Regions from separate parts of the Pseudomonas sp. NPDC089752 genome, predicted to be linked through region 2. Evidence: riboswitches for the same ligand, from Rfam matches in the RefSeq annotation. Region 2 holds a riboswitch; the other holds the start of a gene.
The links. Region 2 has a riboswitch for cobalamin ahead of ACIPZF_RS19395 (ABC transporter substrate-binding protein). Riboswitches for the same ligand answer to the same signal wherever they lie in the genome.
Positions count from the first base shown of each region.

Region 1 (7,342 bases), on a different contig from region 2:
GTCCAGCGTATTACTGTTGACTGCCATTTGCGGAAAGGTGGAGTACCCCTTGACCAAGGCTTTGATCGCAAAAATCAGGGCGTCGAGGTCTTCACTCTTGGTGACGAATGCGCCAATGCCGGCATCCAGGCAGCGACGTACATACAGGTCGGTGGCTTGGCCGGTCAATACCATGATCTTGGGGGCGTGTTCGAGCTGCTGCAGGCGCTTGATCACTTCCATGCCGTCCAGTCCAGGTAGGCCGATGTCCAGGACCACCACATCAGGTTGCAGCTTGCGAGCTACCTGAGCCACTTCGCTACCGTTGTCGACTTCACCAATGACTTGAAAGCGCTCGCGCTCAAGCAGCATGCGTACGGCAAATCGAACGGTAGAGTGGTCGTCGACGATCAGCACGGTTGTCATGAAGATAACTCCTGTCGGAATGTGGGCCAATTCCCTGAGCTAATCAGGAATACGTCTGCAAGATCTTTCTGCAGCGCAGCACGATACGACCATTCCGACGCCTTGGTAATGGCGAGTATAGATCTGTTGACTAATGATGTTGGCGTTGTTGAAAAATCCTACAAAAATGCCTGAAAACAGGCATCTTTGGATCGACTTCGATGTTATCTGCAATGATTGGTTACTTGCAGGCGGTGTGGGATTTCAGAACGCGCTGAGTAGAAGCGGGATTGTTGTGCAACGCCTGGCCGACGCGGGCGGGGCGTTGCAGCAGCTGGCCGGTACAATTGGGGCAGCGGCCGTGGAAGCGGGTTTCGGCACAAAGGCGGCAGAACGTGCATTCGAACGAGCAGATCAGCGCATCAGGGCTATCGCCCGGCAGATCAGCATTGCAGCATTCGCAATTAGGGCGTAGCGCCAGCATGGGCATGACTCCAGTCCGTGGTCAGGAACCTGGAGTCTGCTCCGGCCATTGGGCACTTGGCAACGGTTAGTCGGCTGGCCGATAGAGGTGTGCATGGCCGGCGCGATACAGGGCGGATGCGGCGAACGGCGCGTCTCCCAACACGTGGCCAACGAGGATCAAGGCGGTGCGACGAAAGCCCTTGGCGGCGACTTGCTCGACGATGTCGCCGAGGGTGCCGCGCACCCAGTCCTGGTCCGGCCAGGTCGCGCGGTGCACCACGGCCACAGGGCAGCCGCTGCCGTAATGGGGCAGGAGTTCGTCGACGATGCGTGCCAGGTGCTTGACCCCGAGGTGGATGGCCAAGGTGCTGCCATGCCGGGCAAGATCGCCCAGTTGTTCCCCGGCAGGCATCGGTGAGCTGTCGCCGTAACGGGTGAGGATGACGGTCTGCGCCACCTCGGGCAGGGTCAGCTCGCAGCCCAGCAAGGCGGCGCTGGCAGCGGTGGCCGTCACCCCAGGGATGATCTGGTAGTCGATACCCAGCTCGCGCAGGTGGCGGATCTGCTCGCCGATGGCTCCATACAAGCTGGGGTCGCCACTGTGCACGCGGGCCACGTCCTGGCCTTTTGCATGCGCTGTGCGCATGGCGTCGATGATCTGTTCCAGATGCAGTTCAGCACTGTTGATGAGCGTTTCGGCCTGGTGGCCTTCGAGTACAGCGGCGGGTACCAAGGAGCCGGCATAGATGATCACCGGGCATTGACGGATCAGGCGTTGCCCTTTGACCGTTATCAGCTCGGGGTCACCGGGGCCGGCGCCAATGAAGTAGACCGTCATGAAAAATCCTTGGATGTTGCGATTATTCGCCGCAGGCGAGGGCGAGGGTAGCGGCGCCGAGCGTTTGCCGTGGCACCCGCAGCTGGGTACTGCCGTGATTGAGCTGCGCCAGCGCCAGCGCCGTGCTCTCCGCAACGCCCCAGCAGCCACTGTGGGCAAAGGCTTGCGCGGAGCGATGGCTGAGCAAGGGCTCGAACGCCTGGAGCTGGTTGGCGTAGAAGATCACCAATGGCAGGTTGTGACGTTTGGCGAGTTGTAGCAGGCCAGGCTCGTCGGCTTTCAAGGCGATACTGGCGATGCCCTGCAAGGCTGACAGCGCCAGGCCATGGTTGTCCAGTGCTTGGCGCAGCAGGGTGTCGAGAATGTCCACCGGGCAGCCCCGGCGGCAACCGAAGCCGGCGTACAGCGCCAGCTGCGGTTGTTCGCTGGCCATCACGCCTGGCTGGAGCGGCGATACAGCCAGGCACTGAGCAGCCCCAGGGCCAGCCAGAAGGCGGCATTGGTCAGCCACGAAGCGATCTTGAACTGAGTTTCCAGGGCTTCGGGGGCCAGACTTGCGTGAACTTCGGGCTGTGGTGCGCCGATGACATGGGGCATCACCAGCAATACCACGCCCAGCGCCTTGAGCAGCCAGTGCCGGGCAAATACCAGCAGGGCCAGGCCGGCAGCTGTGCTGGCAGCAGTACCGATCCACCAACTCTGACGCAGGCCGAGGTCGGCGGCGGCAGTACCGGGCAGCTCGGGCGGCAGGCCCAGCGTGGGCGCCAGGCAGAACACGGCGAAGCCAGCCAGGCCCCAGAGCGCACCGGTGCCAACGCGGCCAGGCTCGCGCAGGCTGTAAAGGGCAGCGAGTATCAGTGCGAAGCCGACGGCGACGACCAGATTGCCACCGGTGGTGGAGAGGATGCGCTGCCAGCCGTCTTCTGGCGACCAGGCCTCTTCGCTGTGTTCATGCCCGGCGGCATGTTCATGGGCAACGGCTGCTTCACCGTCATGGCTGTGCTGCTCGACGGCAGGCGCCGCCGATTCGTAGGTTTCCGCCTGCAGAATCAACGGAGCCACCCAGAAACTTTGCAACAGGGTAAGCAGCAAGGCTGCAAGCAGGCCGCTGAACCCGGCGGTGCGGGCAATACGCTTGATCATGGGGCGGTCTCAGTGGCAGGGGAAGGCGGCGCTGTGGCGGGTGTCATGCGCGGCATTGTGCACGGCTTCGAGGTGCGAAAAACCGGCGAAGTAGACCAGGCACAGGCCCAGCAAGCTGGCGGCGGCGGCGATGACCACGCGCTGGCTGAGGGTGACGGGAGTGGCGATAGCGTGCTTGGTGCTGGTGATGGGCATGACGCGTTCCTCTGCTTTGCTTTTGTATGGGCAACGGGGCACAGGCGAGCGCGACAACCCCGGACCTCAAGGCCCAGGGGAATGCGACAGCGCCCGCCCACCGCGGGGTGTTCATGAACGCCAGGCCGGTCTCCGGGCTTGCGAGGAGGAGCAGGGCTCCTGATAAAGCGTCACCTTCCCATGCCGTACTGCGTGGCACAGTGGTCCAGACGTTTCACTCGCTTACCGTTGCGGGGGCAGCACCGGGTTTGTCGCGCCCTGGTGGGGGCCTGCGACGCACCGGTTTCCCGTTTCACCCCCGTGGGGGCACCTGAACGCGAGGTGTAAGGAGAGCACGGGGGAGGGTTTGCGTCAATTGGTTGGGGGCGGTGTGTTCGCTTGAGATTTGTATTGCCCTTGAGATCGAGCGCCGCCGCGCGGCGCATCGCGGATGAATCCGCTCCTACGGTCTACCCACGGCCATTTGTGGCAACGGCGGCCGTGGTGGCCTGTAGGAGCGGATTCATCCGCGATGCGCCGCGGGCGGCGCTCGATCTACAGACCAATACAAATCTCAAGCCATGAGTTGACCATCCCCACCCCCCCGCGTAGCCTTGCCGCTTCGAGGTTCTTCGGCCACGCCGAAGCTAAGACGGGAACGCGGTACAAGCCGCGGCTGCCCCCCGCAACTGTAAGCACCGAAACGGATCGACACAGCCACTGCGCCCAGACGCGGGAAGGCGTCATCCCGCCAGCCCTGTTCAAAGAGGGGCCGGAACGGTGCAAGCCAGGAGACCTGCCTCGCAACGTTTTCGACTTTCAACCGGGCGGGGTGATCCGGTGGCGAACGAGCCCGGCCATCTGGCCCGCGGCTTTCGTCCCGCATGCCCGCGCCATCCTGCCAAGGGCAACGCGACATGAAAACACTGGCCAAGCTCCCCGTCACCATCGTCACCGGCTTCCTCGGCTCGGGCAAGACCACCTTGCTCCGGCACATGCTCGACAACGCCCAGGGCCGCCGCATCGCAGTGATCGTCAACGAATTCGGCGAACTCGGCATCGACGGCGAAATCCTCAAGCAGTGCAGCATCGGCTGCACCGAGGAAGAGGCGAGCGGCCGCGTCTATGAGTTGGCCAACGGCTGCCTGTGCTGCACCGTGCAGGAAGAGTTCTTCCCGGTGATGCGCGAACTGGTGGCGCGCCGCAGCGACCTTGATCACATTCTCATCGAAACCAGCGGTCTGGCCCTGCCCAAACCGCTGGTGCAAGCTTTCCAGTGGCCGGAAATCCGCAACGCCTGCACCGTTGATGCGGTCATTACCGTCGTCGACAGCCCAGCCGTAGCCGCCGGCACCTTCGCCGCCTACCCGGACCAGGTCGATGCCCAGCGCAAGCTCGACCCCAACTTGGACCATGAATCGCCCCTGCATGAATTGTTCGCCGATCAGTTGGCCAGCGCCGACCTGGTGGTGCTGAACAAAGCCGACCTGATCGGCGCCGAGGGCCTGGCCAAAGTACGCGCTGAGGTTGCTGAAGAACTGCCGCCAGCGGTCAAGGTGATCGAAGCCAGCAGCGGGCGCTTGCCGCTGGAAGTGCTGCTGGGCGTGGGCGCCGAGTCGGAGGCGCACATCGATGGCCGCCGTACTCACCATGACTCGCACCACGACGGCGACGATCATGACGATCACGACCATGACGCCTTCGATTCCATTTCCATCGACCTGCCTGAAGCTGACGAAGCCCTGTTGCTCGATGCGCTGACCCAGTTGGTGGTGGAGTTCGGCATCCTGCGCGCCAAGGGCTTCGCGGCCATCCCCGGCAAGCCGATGCGCCTGCTGGTACAGGGTGTGGGCACCCGCTTCGACAAGCATTTCGACCGCGCCTGGCGCGCCGACGAGCCGCGCATCACCCGCCTGGTGCTGATTGGCCAGGACCTCGATGCCGCGCAACTGGAAGCGCGCCTGCGCCAAGCCCTGGGCGCCTGACCCATGCACCTGCTGCGGACCCAGCCCGGCGGCTTCGTGCCGGACGACAGCATCGCCGACCTCGGCCAGACGCCCGCCGAACTGGTGATCCTCTGCAGCGGCGATTCGCACCTGGCCCTGCTCGCCGAAACCGCCGAGCAACTGCCGGATGACTACCCCAGCCTGCGCCTGGCCAACCCCATGCAAGTGCAAAACCACGCCTCGGTCGACTTGTACGTCGACGAGGTCCTGCGCCATGCCAAGGTGATCCTGGTGTCGTTGCACGGCGGCGTCGGCTACTGGCGCTATGGGGTCGAGCAATTGGTCGAACTGGCCTCGCGCGGCGTACAGTTGATCCTGGTGCCCGGTGACGATCGTCCCGACCCCGAGCTGACCGGCCTTGGCACGGTCACGGGCGAGCCGGCCGAGCGCCTGTGGCATTACTTGCGCCAAGGTGGCAAGGCCAATGCCGTCAACCTGTTCAAGTGCCTGGCCAATCAGTGGCTGGGCCGCGATTACAGCTGGGATGCGCCGCAGCCATTGCCACGCACCTCGGTCTACCATCCGCACATCCCCGCAGCCGCCCTGGAGGACTGGTACGCCCAGTGGCACCCGGAACATCCGGTGGCGCCGCTGCTGTTCTACCGCTCGCACCTGCAGGCGGCCAACACCGCGTTCATAGACGTTTTCTGCGAACGGCTGCTGGCCGCTGGGCTCAACCCGTTGCCGATCGCCGTCGCCAGTCTCAAGGAAAGCGCCTGCCTGGAGCAGGTTGAAGGTTGGCTGGATGAAGTAGGCGCCGAGGTGCTGATCAACACGACAGGCTTTGCCCTGTCCAGCCCGGAATGTCCCAACCTGCGACCGTTCCGGCGCGACATCCCGGTGCTGCAGGCGATTTGCGCGCAGGACAACCAGCCCGGCTGGGAGGCCAGCGAGCAGGGCCTTGGTGCCCGCGACCTGGCCATGCACATTGCCCTGCCAGAACTGGATGGGCGCATCATCACGCGCCCGGTGAGCTTCAAGGACATGGCCTGGCGCAGTGAGCGCAGCCAGTCCGACGTGGTCTGCTACCGCGCCCATCCCGAGCGCATGGACTTCGTCGCCGAACTGGCACGGCGTTGGGTCGAGCTGGCGCGCCTGCCCAATGGGCAGAAACGCGTGGCGCTGGTGCTGGCCAACTACCCGACCCGTGATGGGCGCATCGGCAACGGCGTTGGGCTGGATACCCCTGCGGCGGCTCTGAATATCCTCAAAGCCCTGCAAGCCGAAGGCTACCCGCTGGCCGAACTGCCCAGCAGCGGCACGCAGCTGATTCATCAGCTGCTTGGCGGTGTCACCAACGATCTCGAACACCTCGACCAGCGCCCCTGCGCGCAGAGTCTGAGCATGGCGGATTACCAGGCCGCCTTCGACCGCCTGCCCGAAGCGAACCGCCAGGCTGTTCTGGAACGTTGGGGCCCGCCCGAGCAGGACCCGATGTACCGCAGCGGCCGTCTGATGGTCGCCGGCCTGCGTTTTGGCCTGACCTTCGTTGGTATCCAGCCGGCGCGTGGCTATCAAGTGGACCCCAGTGCCGTGTACCACGACCCGGACCTGGTGCCGCCACATGGCTACCTGGCGTTCCATTTCTGGCTGCGCCATGCCTACGCCGCCGATGCGGTCATCCATGTCGGCAAGCACGGCAACCTCGAATGGCTGCCCGGCAAGGGCGTCGGCCTGTCCGCCCAGTGCTGGCCCGATGCGCTGCTGGGCCCGCTGCCGAATATCTACCCGTTCATCGTCAACGACCCGGGCGAGGGGGCCCAGGCCAAGCGCCGCACCCAAGCGGTAATCATCGACCATCTGATGCCGCCGCTGACGCGTGCCGAAACCTACGGGCCACTGCGCCATCTGGAGCAACTGGCCGATGAATTCTACGAAGCGCAGATGCTCGACCCACGGCGCGCCCGGGAACTGCAGGGCGACATTCTTGACCTGGTGAAGGCCAACCACATCGACCGTGAACTGCAGCTGGAAGGCCAGTTGGATGATGCCGCCGTGTGGCTGCCGCGCCTGGATACCTACCTGTGCGACCTCAAGGAATCGCAGATTCGCGACGGTTTGCATGTGTTCGGCGAGTCCCCACAAGCGCGCTTGCGCATTGACACCTTGCTCGCCCTGCTGCGGGTCGAACGCGGCGATGGCCGCGGCGGCAATGCCAGCTTGCTGCGCTCGCTCGCCAAGGCCATGGCGCTGGGCTTCGACCCGTTGGACTGCGACCTCGGGCAGGCCTGGGCTGGCCCACGTCCTGCACTGCTGCAAACCATCAGCGAAGCCGCGTGGCGCACCTGCGGTGACACCCGCGAGCGCCTTGAGTTGCTGGCGCTGCAGATTA
Region 1 covers NZ_JBIVGP010000015.1:75,760-83,101, forward strand. Annotated here, with positions in the region: gene ACIPZF_RS22095 (response regulator) at 1-405, opposite strand, end outside; gene ACIPZF_RS22100 (DUF1272 domain-containing protein) at 626-868, opposite strand; gene cobM (precorrin-4 C(11)-methyltransferase) at 935-1,687, opposite strand; gene ACIPZF_RS22110 (cobalamin biosynthesis protein) at 1,710-2,120, opposite strand; gene ACIPZF_RS22115 (CbtA family protein) at 2,120-2,830, opposite strand; gene ACIPZF_RS22120 (CbtB-domain containing protein) at 2,840-3,025, opposite strand; cobalamin riboswitch at 3,131-3,354, opposite strand; cobalamin riboswitch at 3,613-3,823, shown strand; gene cobW (cobalamin biosynthesis protein CobW) at 3,922-4,989, shown strand; gene cobN (cobaltochelatase subunit CobN) at 4,993-7,342, shown strand, end outside.
Region 1: linked by a shared signal. The riboswitch ahead of cobW (cobalamin biosynthesis protein CobW) and the one ahead of ACIPZF_RS19395 (ABC transporter substrate-binding protein) in region 2 are both predicted to bind cobalamin.

Region 2 (7,342 bases):
GCCACCAGTTTGAGCTTGTCGATTTCGTTGCTGGTGAGGAAGAACCCCGTCGCGGTTTCAGGTAGCAGGCGGCTGTCGGAAGAACTGAACACCGGTGTCTTCACCCGCTGCTCACCATAAGACAGCACAGTGTTGGACAGGCGCAGCTTCAACGCCGCACCACCGCGGCTGTATTCGTTCTTCGGGTGGCCGTCGTTGTCCACGCCGAGCAAGCGCGCCTTGCCGGCGCGGCCGCCGCCACTGTCGAGCTGCACGCCAAGGTAGGCGTGGGCATCCACGCCCACTCCGATCAGGCCCTGGGTGAAGCCGGACTGGAACGTACCCATCAGACCGTAGGCCCATTCCTCCGCTAGGCCGTTGCGTTCGCTGCGCGGTTTGTAGGCATTGCGCGCAGCGCTGTTGCGCCCACCATGCTTGTAATCGCGCTGGTCGAACACCGTTCGGTTGAGGAGGCTCCAGGTGCTGTCTTCGATCAGGCCATTGCTTTGCGACTGCGCAGACTCGGCGAGCGCCAAGGGTGCGAGGCTAAGCAGCGGCAGGGCCAGCAGAATGCGACTCATTGTCCGGCCTCCAGCTGCTGCAGCTGGGTCGCGAAGCGCGCCTGTGCACGTGCCGGCAACCCCGCAGGTAGTGCGGTCGAATCGGTATCGCCGACCTGAATCAGCATCACCATACCCATCGCCAGGTGCGGAATGCACTGGATGCCGTACAGCCCTGGCACCGTGAAGGTCTGCTCGAACGGCTGATTCAGCTTGCTTTTGAACGCCTCGGCACCGGTTGGCAGTAAGCCCGGCACGCTGGCCGCGTTATGGCCGCTCTGGGTCGGCAGGAAGCGAACGGTGTCGCCCGCAGCGATGCGCAGGTGGTCAGGCTCGTAGACCATGGCGCCGGCCGTTCCGCGGTTGAGCATCTTCACTTCATGCACTTCGGCCTGGGCGGCGAAGGGCAGCAGGGCGCTGGCGAGCAGCAGGGCGGTGGAGCGCAACAGCATGACAGAGACTTCCATTTTCAAGGGGCGCGAAAGCGCAGGATGCGCGCGCCGTCGAAGGGGTCGGTGAGGTAGCGGGCGTGCACGCCGAAGGTGCTTAGCAGGCGTTCGGGAGTGAGGACTTCCAGCGGCTTGCCGAGCGCCACCAGGCGGCCTTGATCGAGCACCGCCACGCGGTCGCAGGTCAGTGCCTGGTTCAGGTCGTGCAAGGCCACCAGGGTGGTCACCGGCAGCGCCTGCACCTGCTGCAGCAAGCTCAGCTGGTGCTGGATGTCGAGGTGGTTGGTCGGCTCGTCCAGCAGCAATACTTGCGGGCGTTGGGCCAGGGCGCGGGCGATGTGTACGCGCTGGCGTTCTCCTCCGGACAGCGAACCCCAGATGCGCGTGCGCAGGTGCGCAGCATCGAGGTCGGCCAGGGCCTGTTCGACGATGGCGTGGTCGTCTTTGGAGAATGGTGCCAGGGCCGACAACCACGGCGTGCGGCCGAGGGCTACCGCGTCGAATACGCTGATCGCGTCGAGGGTATCCGCCTGTTGTTCGACCAGCGCCAAGGCCTGGGCAATACGCCGGCGTGGCAGGCGAGCGAGGGGCTCGCCGAGCAGCTGGACGCTGCCGCTGTGCGGTGTGCGTAAACCCGCCAGCAGCTTGAGCAGGGAGGATTTGCCCGAGCCATTCGGGCCGACGATGCCGAGTGTTTCACCGGCAACGACGCTCAGGTCGATATCACGCAGCACGCTGTTGCCCGACAGTTGCAGGCTCAGGCCCTTGCAGGCGAGGGGGGCGACGTGCAAGGGGGCCATGACAGTCATACGCGCCCCCTGCGGCTTACCAGAATCAAGGCGAATACGGGTGCACCGATCAATGCCGTGACGACACCCACCGGGATCACTTGCCCGGGTATCAACGTGCGCGACAGCATGTCGGCAGCGATCAGGAACAACGCACCGCCCAGGGCGCTGGCCGGCAGCAGGCGGCTATGGCCGGGACCCAGCAGCAGGCGCAGGGCGTGCGGAATCACCAGCCCGACAAAACCGATGGCGCCAACGATGGACACCATCACCGCCGTCACCAGCGCCGCGCAGCTGATCAGCAGCAACTGGCTGCGGCGCACCGGGATGCCCAGCGATGCCGCCGAATCGGCGCCGAAGGTGAAGGCGTCCAGCGTACGGCGGTGCCACAGGCACACCACCAGCCCGAACAGCGCCACCGGCACTGCCAGCCACACCGAAGGCCAACGCACGCCGCTGAGGTTGCCCAGCAGCCAGAACAGAATGCCGCGCGCCTGTTCGGCGGTGGCCGACTTGGTGATCAGGAAGGCGGTCAGGGCGTTGAACAGTTGCGAACCGGCGATGCCAGCCAGGATCACCTGGGCGTTGTTGCTGCTCGGGCCGGCGGCGCGCGCCAGCACCAACACCAGGCCGAAGGCCGCGACAGCGCCAACGAAGGCGCCGCCAGACATGCTCAGCGCCGCGCTGCCCAGGCCCAGCAGACCGACCAGCACAGCGCCTGTCGAGGCGCCGGCCGAAAGGCCCAGCAGATAGGGTTCGGCCAGTGGATTGCGCAGCAGCGCCTGCAGGATCACCCCACAGGTCGCCAGCCCAGCGCCGCAGGCCGCAGCGACCAGGGTGCGGGTCAGGCGGTAGTTCCAGATGATGCCGGCGTCGATCGGGTCGACCGGGTAACCGGCCTGCCAAAGATGATTGGCCAATACCTGGTACACAACGCGTAGCGACACCGTGGTTTCGCCAATCGCCGTGCCTGCCAGCAAGGCGGCGAGCAAGGCGATCAGGGCCAGGGCGGTGCAGGGCAGCAGACGCTTCATCACTGGGCCGCTTTACCGCTGGCGAAGGCCGTCGACAGGGTCTGCAGGCCACGGAACAGGCGGATGCCGGCCTGCATGGCGTCGGCGTCGAGGATGATGATGCGGTTGTTCTTCACCGCATCCATGTGCTGGGTGACCGGGTCGCTGTGGAGGAATTCGAGTTTCTTCTGGTAATCGTCGGCCGGGAAGCGGCGGCGGTCCATGCGGGCGATGATCAGCCAGGTCGGGTTGGCCTTGGCGAGGGTTTCCCAGCCCACGGTCGGCCATTCTTCGGTGGATTCGACCACGTTGCGCACACCCAGGGTACGCAGCATGAAGTCGGCGACACCTTGTTGTCCGGCGACGTAGGGGTCAATGTCCAGGTCGGCGCTGGAGAACCAGAACAGCGCTGAGGTATTGCTCAGATCCTTGCCGGCCAGTTGTTGCTTGGCAGCGTCCAGGCGGGCTTTGAGGTCGGCGTTCAGCGCCGCGCCACGGTCCTGCACGTCGAAGATTTCAGCTAGCTGGCTGACGCTTTTATAGATGCTGTCGACCTGGAAGGCCTGCAGGCGGGTGCCGTCGGCACCGACCAGGTTGTCCTTGCCTTCGCAGTCCGAGGGCAGCAGGTAGGTGGGAATCTTCAGTTCGTTGAATTGTTCGCGGGTGGCGACCACGCCCTGGGCGCCGACCATCCATTCGAACTGCACGGCCACCAACTGCGGGCGCTTGCCGACCACCGCTTCGAAGCTTGGGTCGTTGTCGGCCAGGCGCGGCACCTTGTCGTTCAGCGCCTTGTACTCGGGCAACACGTTGTTGAACCACAACGAAGTGCCGGCCAGCTTTTCGCCCAGGCCCAGCGCATAGAGCATTTCCGTGCCGGCCTGGCCGATGGTCACCGCGCGCTCGGGGGCCTGGGCGAAGGTTTGCGGCGCGCCGCAGTTGTCTACGGTGAGCGGGTAATGGGTGGCGGCGGCATGGGCCACACCGGTGAGGCTGAGGCCGGCGAGCAGTGTGGCGAAACGGGGCAGCATGGGGACGATCTCCTATCGGACAGTTCACGGAAGAACGCACGGACAGGCATCGCCGAGCCCCTGCAGCCGGCAGGGGCAACACTGATGGCCAATCCCGGACACCCCGCCGGTTGGTGAATGTAGGCCGGCAGGTCTCCTGACTGGTGCGTCGTCGTTCGGCTCCGGCCTTCCCGGACCTGAGATCCAGTGGCATTGATGAAGCGAACTCGGCACCTACAGTTGCGGGGGCAGTTCCCTTTGGCGCGCCACGGCGGCCTGGGATTCCCTATTATTTCCGTGGTGGAAACCGGCGGCCCGCATGGTAGACCATCAGACGCCGGGTGAAAACGTTGAATCAGAAGTACTTGAGCCAGGTGATGTCACGACGACGCGCCTTGAGCCGGGCGAACCATTGCACCGGCAGGTACAGCACCACTGCCAGCAGCACCGCACTCAGCCACACAGCGCCGATGCCATCGAAGCCGAAGTAGGCCCCGTGATTCAGGCCGAACAGGGCGACGCTGGCCAGGTACAGCAGCTTGAGCACGTACAGGTGCAGCAGGTAGAAGAACATCGGTGCCGCGCCAAATACCGCCAGGGCGCTGATCCAGCGAGCCTGCCCTGCGCGTTCGAAGGCGCGCAGCAACAGCAGGCCACAGCCCAGGGTCAGGGTGAGGAACAGCAGCGAAGGCGGGTATTTGGTGATATTGAAAAAGCTCATCAGCGTCTGCGTGAATGTCGGGTAGCCGCTCCACGGCGCTTCGCCGTAGCCGTTGAGCATGCGCAGCACGACGAAGCCCAGCAACGCGATCACGCCGGCCAGCAGCAGTCGATTCTGGCGTTTTTGCGCATCCTTGCCACGGGCAAACCATGGGCCAAGGCCATAGCCCAGGGCGATCACGCCAATCCAAGGCAGCACCGGGTAGGAAGTACGCAGGCGCAGGCTATCGGAAAATTCCAGCCAACCCCGATCATGCAAAATCGCCCACGGTACATGCATGGCCGACTCCACGCCGAAGTGCAGGCCATCGAGCAGGTTGTGGCCAGCGATGATCACGGCACCGACGGCCAGCAGAACAGGGCGCGGCAGCCACACCAGCAGCGACAGGGCGATCATGCTGACGCCGATGGCCCAGATCACCTGCAGGTAGATCACGCTGGGCGGCAGCTGGAAGGTCCAGGCGAAGTTGACCAGGGTGAGCTCCAGCACCACCAGGAACAGGCCGCGCTTGAACAGGAACGCCGAAACATCGCTGCGGCCCTGGTACTTCTCGCCGTACAGCCAGGCCGACAGGCCCGTGAGCAGCACGAACACCGGCGCGCACAGGTGGGCCAGGGTGCGGCTGGCGAACAGCGTCGGGTCGGTGGCGTCGATGGTCATCGGGTCGCTGACCTGGCGGTGGAGGAAGAACGTCTCGCGGACGTGGTCGAGCAGCATGAAGAGGATTACCAGACCGCGTAGGGCGTCGATGCTCTGTAGGCGCTGGGTGAGCAGGGTGGGGGTGGCGCTTGTCATGGAGAGTCGCAGGCAGGAATGAATGTCAAATGAAACGTTATCTTATAACTATTTCATTTGAGTAGAAAGGTGTTTTTGTGTTGTTCATACCGGCCCTTTCGCGGGCAAGCCCGCTCCCACAGGTGCATCACTGATCGCGAGACAGCGGAGATCCTGTGGGAGCGGGCTTGCCCGCGAAGAGGCCGGTAAAGCCGACTCACATCAGAAGCTGTAATCCACCGTCGCAAAGTACGACCGCGGCACACCCATGATCCACTGCGTACCACTGAACGCCGACGCCACATACTCCCGGTCGAACAGGTTGTTCACCTGCAACCCCAAGCGCACATCCGGCAGCACCTGCCAGCCGATATTGGCATCGACCACGGTATACCCCGGCGCGCTCTGGGTGTTGGCCGTGTTGGCATAACGCTCGTCCACATAGCGCGCGCCAATACCGGCCTCGACCTGCTGGCCGAAGCCCTTGCTTAGCCACAGGTTGGCAGTGCGCCGTGGCACGTTAGCCGGGCGGTTGCCGGCGCGGTCCTGGGGCACGCCGCCGACCAGCTCGTCGAAGTCATCGTACTTGGCGCGCACCAGCGAGGCATTGGCTGACACTTGCCACTGCTGCGGCAAGGCCAGCTCCAGGGTCGCCTCCAGGCCATCGGAAGTCTGCTGCCCGGCCTGCTGTTTTTCATGGGTCAGCGGGTCATCCACCAGCAGCTTTTTCTTGACGATGTGGAAGGCGGCCAGTGTCCACTCGCCTCGACCGTCCCAGAAGCGCTGCTTGAGGCCCAGTTCGGTCTGCTTCGACTCGGTCAGGTCGTAGTTCATCTGCGTCGGGCTGAGGCTGACCAGGTTGTTCACCCCGTCCTCGCTCGTTGAGTACTGGCCGTACAGCGACAGGTTGTCGGTGGCGGCGAACACCAGCCCGGCGCGCCAGTTGCCGCCGTTCAGGCTGCGGTCGCTGCGGGTATCGTTGGTGAGATTGTCGCGGTCGATGTGGTTCTGGTCGCGCCGCACGCCGGTCACCAACGACAGGCGCTCGGTCAGTTGCAGGCGGTTCTCGGCGAACAGGGCGAAGGTGTGGGTGGTGGACAGGGTTTGCGGACGGGTCGGCGAGTCGCTGTGGAAGTACCCCGGCGCCGGCTGCCACGGGTCGATGTAGTCGCCGCCCACATCGTTGTACGGCGAGTTGCTGTCGACGTTGAAGCGCACCTTGTTGTACTCGGCGCCGACCACGGTCTTGCTCGCCAGGCCGAACAGCGAATGGTCGAAGGTGAAAGTCTGGCGGTCGCCGATCTGTTCCTGGTTGTGCTTGATCTCCAGGTAGCTCTGGCGCAGCAGCTGCTCACGGTCGGCGTCCCAGCTGTAGTCCTCGGCGTTGCGCCAGTGGCGGCGGCTCTTGATGTAGTAGAGCTGGTTGCTGGCGCTGAGCTGGTCGTTGATCGTCCAACCGGTGGTGAAGCGGGTCCACTCGTCGTGGTAGCGCTGCTGGTCATTCTGGATGTTGTAGTTCTTCTTGCGCAGGCTGCTGCGGTAGTGGCCGTCGATCAGCGGCGTGCCGTAGTAGTTGGCGGGCTCGGCGTCGCCACGCTCATGGGCCAGGGTGAAGCTCAGGTCGTCGCTGGCGTCGAAACGCAGCGCGGCGCTGAGGGCCAGGCTGCGCGAGTCGGTGCGGTCGACCCAGCCGTTGCCGGCCTGCTGGTTGAGGGTCAGGCGGTAGCTCAGGCGCTCGCTGAGGCTGCCGCCGCTGTCCAGGCCCAGTTGCTGGCGGTCCCAGGAGCCGTAGCCCAGGCGCACGTGGTTGCGGATGTCGCCGCTGAAGGGCTTCTTCGGGATCACGTTGATGACCGCACCGGTGGCGCCTTCGCCATACAGCACCGAGGCTGGGCCGCGGATCACATCGATGCGCTCGACCATCCACGGGTCGACCGGAAAGGTCTGGGTGCCGGCACCGGTATACAGGCGTGCGCCGTCGAACAGCGTCATCACCGAGCCGTGGCCGGTAAAGCCACGGGCCGACAAGCCGGTGCCGCCATCGCCGG
Region 2 covers NZ_JBIVGP010000011.1:154,211-161,552, forward strand. Annotated here, with positions in the region: gene ACIPZF_RS19375 (OprD family porin) at 1-560, opposite strand, end outside; gene ACIPZF_RS19380 (pseudoazurin) at 557-991, opposite strand; gene ACIPZF_RS19385 (ABC transporter ATP-binding protein) at 1,009-1,797, opposite strand; gene ACIPZF_RS19390 (FecCD family ABC transporter permease) at 1,794-2,810, opposite strand; gene ACIPZF_RS19395 (ABC transporter substrate-binding protein) at 2,810-3,820, opposite strand; cobalamin riboswitch at 3,929-4,126, opposite strand; gene ACIPZF_RS19400 (DUF1624 domain-containing protein) at 4,155-5,315, opposite strand; gene ACIPZF_RS19405 (TonB-dependent receptor) at 5,517-7,342, opposite strand, start outside.